2 regions of the Mesorhizobium sp. M0166 genome follow, and region 2 is predicted to be linked to the other one. Evidence: predicted binding sites of a transcription regulator. Region 2 holds the regulator's gene; the other holds the start of a gene.
The links. Region 2 encodes LexA, which represses DNA repair genes until DNA is damaged. Its sites were predicted from a motif close to TGTTCNNNNTGTGTTCNG; they were not measured.
Positions count from the first base shown of each region.

Region 1: a site for LexA is predicted at 1,701-1,718, ahead of dnaE (DNA polymerase III subunit alpha). Genes of this name have one in related genera too.

Region 1 is NZ_JAMYTD010000024.1:31,301-34,717, reverse strand. Features, by position in the region: gene NKJ46_RS23225 (acetyl-CoA carboxylase biotin carboxylase subunit) at 1-1,514, shown strand, start outside; gene dnaE (DNA polymerase III subunit alpha) at 1,984-3,417, shown strand, end outside.
Region 2 is NZ_JAMYTD010000007.1:182,848-186,264, reverse strand. Features, by position in the region: partial or broken gene NKJ46_RS11825 (ComEC/Rec2 family competence protein) at 1-1,575, shown strand, start outside; gene lexA (transcriptional repressor LexA) at 1,569-2,303, opposite strand; gene kynU (kynureninase) at 2,751-3,417, shown strand, end outside.

The sequences.
Region 1 (3,417 bases), on a different contig from region 2:
GCATGCGCATCGCCTGGAGCAAGGCAGAGGTGCGCGACGGCTTCGACCGGGCGCGCTCGGAGGCCAAAAGCTCGTTCGGCGATGACCGCGTCTTCATCGAAAAATTCATCGTCGACCCGCGCCATATCGAAATCCAGGTGCTCGCCGACGCGCATGGCAATACGCTCTATCTCGGCGAGCGCGAATGCTCGATCCAGCGCCGCAACCAGAAGGTCGTAGAGGAGGCGCCGTCGCCCTTCCTCGATGCCAAGACCCGCAAAGCCATGGGCGAGCAGTCGGTGGCGTTGGCCAAGGCGGTCGACTACCAGAGCGCCGGAACGGTCGAATTCATCGTCGATAGCGACAAGAACTTCTATTTCCTGGAAATGAACACGCGGCTGCAGGTCGAGCATCCGGTGACGGAACTCGTCACCGGCATCGACCTGGTCGAGCAGATGATCCGCGTGGCAGCCGGCGAAAAGCTCGCCATCAAGCAGAGCGACGTCAAGCTGAACGGCTGGGCGGTGGAAAGCCGCCTCTATGCCGAAGACCCCTATCGCAATTTTCTGCCGTCGATCGGCAGGCTGACGAAATACCGGCCGCCGGAAGAGGGAAAATTCGGCGAAATCGTCATCCGCAACGATACCGGCGTCACCGAAGGCTCGGAAATTTCGATGTTCTACGACCCGATGGTCGCCAAGCTGTGCACCTGGGCGCCGACGCGGCTGGCGGCGATCGATGCGATGTCGGAAGCGCTGGATAGCTTCGTCGTCGACGGCATCGAGCATAACATCCCGTTCCTGGCGGCGCTGATGCAGCATCTGCGCTGGCGGGAAGGGCGGCTGTCCACCGCTTTCATCGCCGAGGAATACCCGGACGGCTTCGCGCCGATCGTGCCAGACGCCGAGGAGAAAGCGGTGCTGGCGGCGATCGCAACTGCGGTCGAACTTCTGCGCCGCGACCGGCTGGACCGGCTGGGCGGGCGGCTGGCGCCGCATTCGGGCGCCTTGAAACGCGATTGGGTGGTGAAGATCGGCCGGGATTATCTTTCGCTCGCCATCGTCGAAGGCATGATTTCCGTTCCGATGGAGCTCGATCTCACAATCGACGGCGGCAAACCGCTGACCGTGGCATCCGACTGGCGGCCGGGCGATCTCATCTGGCGCGGCACGGTCGGCGGTCGCAAGGTCGCGGCGCAGGTCAGGCCGGTACTGAACGGGTTCCGCATCGCCTGGAAAGGCATGTCGGTGACAGCCCGCGCCATGCTGCCGCGCACTGCCGAACTCGAAAGGCTGATGCCTGAAAAAATCGCGCCGGACACTTCGAAGATGCTGCTCTGCCCAATGCCCGGGCTCGTCGTGTCGATCGCCGTTGTCGAGGGGCAGGAGGTCAAGGCCGGCGAGACGCTTGCAGTGGTCGAAGCGATGAAGATGGAAAACGTGCTGCGCGCCGAGCGCGACCTCATCGTCTCGAAGCTCAACGCCAAGCCCGGCGACAGCCTTGCCGTCGATGCGGTGATCATGGAATTCGCGTGAGGGTGAAAAAAACCGCCTGAGGCTAGCCTGGGACGTTGGAGATTAGCGAAAGCCGAGGTGACGGCCAATCTCCCCCCTCGTGGGGGAGATGTCCGGCAGGACAGAGAGGGGCGCGAAGAAACGCGACCAGACAATTCGTTGGGCAACGAGACAGAATTCGCATTTTTTTGCCGCCACAACGTATTTTGTTCTTGCTTTGTGCCGGCAACTATGCTACTAATTTGGGTATGGTGCTAATTGGCTCCAACGACCCGCCTTTGAGGCGGGTTTTGTGTTTCCTGGCCCGAGGTTGGCGGGACAGCGCCCCTCTCTGTCCTGCCGGACATCTCCCCACGAGGGGGGAGATCGGCAGTTGCGGCGGCTGCTCTAAACGTCCAAAGCTCCAATCGCTACCGCTGGACTCGTGTTACCGGGTGCCGGACAATACATCTTCATCGACTGAGTCCTTGTGAGGCGGCGCGAAAAAACCATGGCGGATGAGAGACTTCCACGCGATCCCTTGCTGCGCGAAGCCTATGCAAAGGCGTCGCGGGCGGAGGCGGCGGCGCGTCGGTTCATTCATCTGCGCGTGCATTCGGCCTATTCGCTGCTCGAAGGTGCGTTGCAGCTCGGCAAGATCGTCGGCCATGCGGTGCAGGACGAATGCCCGGCAATCGCCGTCACCGACACCAATAATCTGTTCGGCGCACTGGAATTCGCCCAGAAGGCGGTAAAGGACGGTATCCAGCCGATCATCGGCTGCCAGATCGACCTCGCCTTTTCCGGCGAGGCGAGCGACAGCCAGCGCGACCGCAGGCGGCAAGGACCGGAGATGCGGCCGGTCGTCCTGATCGCCGCAACCGAGGCCGGCTACGGCAATCTGGTCAGGCTGGTCAGCCGCGTCTACCTCGAGACACCGCCCGGCGAAGCGGTGCATCTGACGAGCGGGATGCTGCAGGGCCACTCCGACGGTCTGATCTGCCTTACCGGCGGGCCGCGCGGGCCGATCGGCACCGCCTTGAAAGAGGATCGCCGCGAACTCGCCGAGACCCGGCTGCTGGCGCTCAAGGGCCTGTTCGGCGACCGGCTCTATGTCGAGCTTGAGCGGGTGTCCGGCTACGACCGTGCGATCGAGCAGTCGTCGGTCGATCTCGCCTACCGCCATGATCTGCCGTTGGTTGCCACCAACGAGGCGTTTTTCTTCTCTCGTGAAGACTATGACGCGCATGATGCGTTGATCGCCATCGCCGAAGGCTCCGTGGTTGCAGCCGACAATCGCCGCCGCCTTTCGCCCGACCACTTCCTGAGAAGCCAGGCCGACATGGCGAGGCTGTTCGCCGACCTGCCGGAAGCAATCGACAACACCGTCGAGATCGCATTGCGCTGCTCGTATTACCCGAAGACGCGCAATCCGATCCTGCCGCGCTTTGCCGGCCGCGATGTCGCCGACGCCGATGCTGCGGTCAAGGCGGAGGCGCAGGAGCTTGCCAGGCAGGCGCATGAAGGGCTGGAGGCGCGGCTGGCGGCGCACGGGCCGACGCCCGGCTATACCGTCGAGCAATATCGCGAGAGGCTGGATTTCGAGCTCGGCGTCATCGAGAAGATGAAATATCCCGGCTATTTCCTGATCGTTGCCGACTTCATCAAATGGGCAAAGACGCAAGGCATTCCGGTCGGCCCGGGCCGCGGTTCGGGCGCCGGCTCGCTGGTTGCCTATGCCACGACCATCACCGACATCGATCCGCTGCGCTTTTCGCTGCTGTTCGAGCGCTTCCTCAATCCCGACCGCGTGTCGATGCCCGACTTCGACATCGACTTCTGCCAGGACCGGCGCGAGGAGGTCATCCGCTACGTCCAGCAGAAATACGGCCGCGACCAGGTCGGCCAGATCATCACCTTCGGGACACTGCAGGCGCGCGCGGTG
Region 2 (3,417 bases):
GACCATATCCGCAGCCGCATCGGCGGCGCCGAGGGCGAGATTGCTGCTGCGCTGATCGTCGGCGTGCGCGCCGGCATTCCCGAGGAGATCAACGAAGCGATGCGGCGTACAGGCATCTATCACATCATCTCTATCTCGGGGCTGCATATGGCGTTGGTCGCCGGCACCATCATGGCGCTGCTACGCGGCGCCTTTGCGCTGTTTCCCGATTTCTCATCGCGACGGCCGGTCAAGAAATATGCCGCGGCCGCCGCGCTTTTTTCGATTGCGGCCTACCTCGTCTTTTCCGGCATTGTGGTAGCGGCCGAACGCAGCTTCATCATGCTGGCGGTGATGCTTATCGCCGTGCTGTTCGACCGGGCCGCGCTCACCATGCGCAACCTGGCGATCTCGGCCATCGCGGTCATTCTGGTGTCGCCACACGAGGTGGTCGGTCCGAGCTTCCAGATGTCCTTCGCCGCGACGGCGGCCCTTGTCGGCGCCTATGCCGGCTGGTCCGACTACCGCGCCGGCAGGGCCACCACGCCGCCGCCGCGGCGGTCGCCGCTACGCCTCGCCACGCGAAAGGTCCTGCTGGGCATGGGCGGCCTGGCGATGACCTCAATCATTGCAGGGAGCGCCACGGCGCTTTTCGCCATATGGCATTTCCAGCGCGTGGCGCCGCTCAGCCTGTTCGCCAATCTGGCCATCATGCCCATCGTCTCACTGGTCGTCATGCCCTTCGCCGTCCTCAGTGCGCTGGCGATGCCGTTCGGCGCGGATGGGCCTTTCCTATACGTGATGGGCAAGGGGCTGACGGCGATGATCGCCCTGTCCGGGTGGATCTCCGAGCGCTCGCCAATCGATGCGGTTGGGCTGATTTCGCTGAGATCCGTCCTTTTGGTGACGATCGCCCTTGTCATTGCCAGCATGGCGACGACCTGGTTGCGGCTGGCGGCACTTCCTTTTGCGCTCGCCGGCTTGCTAACGACAACCCAGACGCGCGTACCCGATGTATTGATCTCGGAGGACGCACGGTTGGTCGCGCTGCCGATCGACAGCGGTGAACTCGCGGTCAACCGGGCACGCCCGAATGAGTTCACCATCGACAACTGGAAACGCGCGCTCACATCAGAGGCTATCGTCGCGCCGGAAACACCTGGAAAGAACGATCCGCAATTCGACATTGCCGATCCGGCCGACCTACCGCCGGGTATGCCGTTCATTTGCACGGACGGCCTCTGCCTTGCCAGGCATCCATCCGGCGCGATCATCGCACAAGCCAAGGACCGCGATACTGCGCGGCCAGCCTGCGCCTTTGCCAGTTTGATCGTCATCGACGACGCCACCGCCCATAACCCCTGCTACTACGACCGGCTGGTCCTCGTCGTCACCAAACGGCAACTGGCGCGCGCGGGAAGTGCCGCCGTCTATTTCGATCCACAAGCTGCAACACGCGCCGAAATCCGTTTCGCGGTCGAAAAATCATACCGGCCCTGGCACGTGCAGCGGAAATTTTCACGCGCGGCACGGGGCCTGCCGCCATACCGCAGGGCCGACAAACCCAAAGCCGGCGCCAAGGGCGGAACTCAGTAGCGGCGGATCAGTCCGACGAGCTTGCCTTGCACCTTGACCCTGTCTGGTCCGAAGATGCGCGTCTCGTAGGCCGGATTGGCGGCTTCCAGGGCGATCGAAGCGCCCTTGCGGCGGAACCGCTTCAGCGTCGCTTCCTCCTCGTCGACCAGTGCCACCACGATCTCACCGGGGCTCGCCGTATCGGCATTGCGGATGATCACCGTGTCGCCGTCGAAAATGCCAGCCTCGATCATCGAATCGCCTTTGACCTCGAGCGCATAATGCTCGCCGCCCATGATCATATCCGGCGGCACCGAAATCGAATGCGTCTGGTGCTGGATGGCGTCGATCGGCACACCGGCGGCGATGCGGCCCATCACCGGGATCGAAACGGCGGCGACGACATCGTCGTCATTTCCGGCCGCAGGGACGCGCGACGATGTCGGCTTGCCTTGCCGCGGACCGCCTTGCCCAAGACTGCCCTGGATGACACTCGGCGAGAACTTGCGTGCCGCATTGAGGCCGGGGGCGATCGAGTCAGGCAGGCGCAGCACCTCCAGCGCACGGGCCCGGTTGGGCAAACGGCGAATGAAGCCGCGCTCCTCCAGTGCCGTAATCAGCCGGTGGATTCCCGATTTGGAAGCCAGGTCGAGCGCTTCCTTCATCTCGTCGAAGGAAGGCGGGATACCGCTTTCCTTCAATCTTTCGTGGATGAACATAAGCAGTTCGTGTTGTTTGCGTGTCAGCATAGCGACCCCCAACAGAATCAGAAAACAAACCCAGAACAAACACTATCTGTTCCAGTTGTGTTCCGCAACTGTTTAAAGTTTAATGAATGCGTTAAGGCTCGGGAAACAAACGACGTCCCCTAACCGGGGTACCCCACTTTCACCGTCGCGAGCCTCATCGCCTTGATTCTGCTTTCGTTTGCGCCCTTCTGGCTTCCCGGAAGGCCACATTGGCATCGGCCGTCGGTCGGCGGAGGGCACGGAAGTGAACCCCTATCGAGTGTGCGGTTTGGTCAATGCACCGTGAACGAAACGAACTCAAAACGCCAACCTCGGGTTAAGTCCTGGTTTCCACCGCCTGGTTAGGCTGCTTCTCGCCGGTGGAGCCTTCCTGCGCGCAACCAGGTGATGGAAGAACAGTCGATGCGTATCCGGCGTTGCATTGAATTTTGGGGGAGCAGGCAAATCATGACAGGAATTCCCGATCTCGCGGCCATAAAGGCGATGGATGCCGCAGATCCGCTGCGCGCGATGCGCGACCGCTTTGTGTTGCCGCAAGGAGTGATCTATCTCGACGGCAATTCGCTAGGAGCTGCTTCACGTGCCGCTTTCGATGAATTGCGCAAGGCCGCGACCGAAGAATGGTCGCATGATCTCATCCGCGCATGGAACACGGCCGGCTGGTTCAACATGCCGCTTGAACTTGGCGACCAGCTCGGGCGCCTGATCGGTGCCGCGGCCGGCCAGACGGTGGTCTGCGACACGACGTCGGTCAACATCTATAAACTGCTGCACGCCGCCATGGCCATGCGACCGGAGCGGCAGGTCATCGTCGCCGAGGGCGATAGTTTTCCGACGGACCTCTACATGGCTGAGGGTGTGGCTTCGACGCGAAAGGATACGCTGCTGCGCCTCTCGGGGGTCGACGCGCCGAGCATCGAAGAGCTGATCGACGAACGCACCGCTGTGGTGCTGGTCAACCACGTCAACTACAAGTCGGGCGAACTGCGCGACATGCCGGCGCTGACGCGCAGAGCCCAGGAAGCCGGGGCGATGATCGTCTGGGATCTCTGCCACACCGCTGGAGCGATGCCAGTCGAGCTCGACAAGGCAAACGCCGATTTTGCCGTTGGCT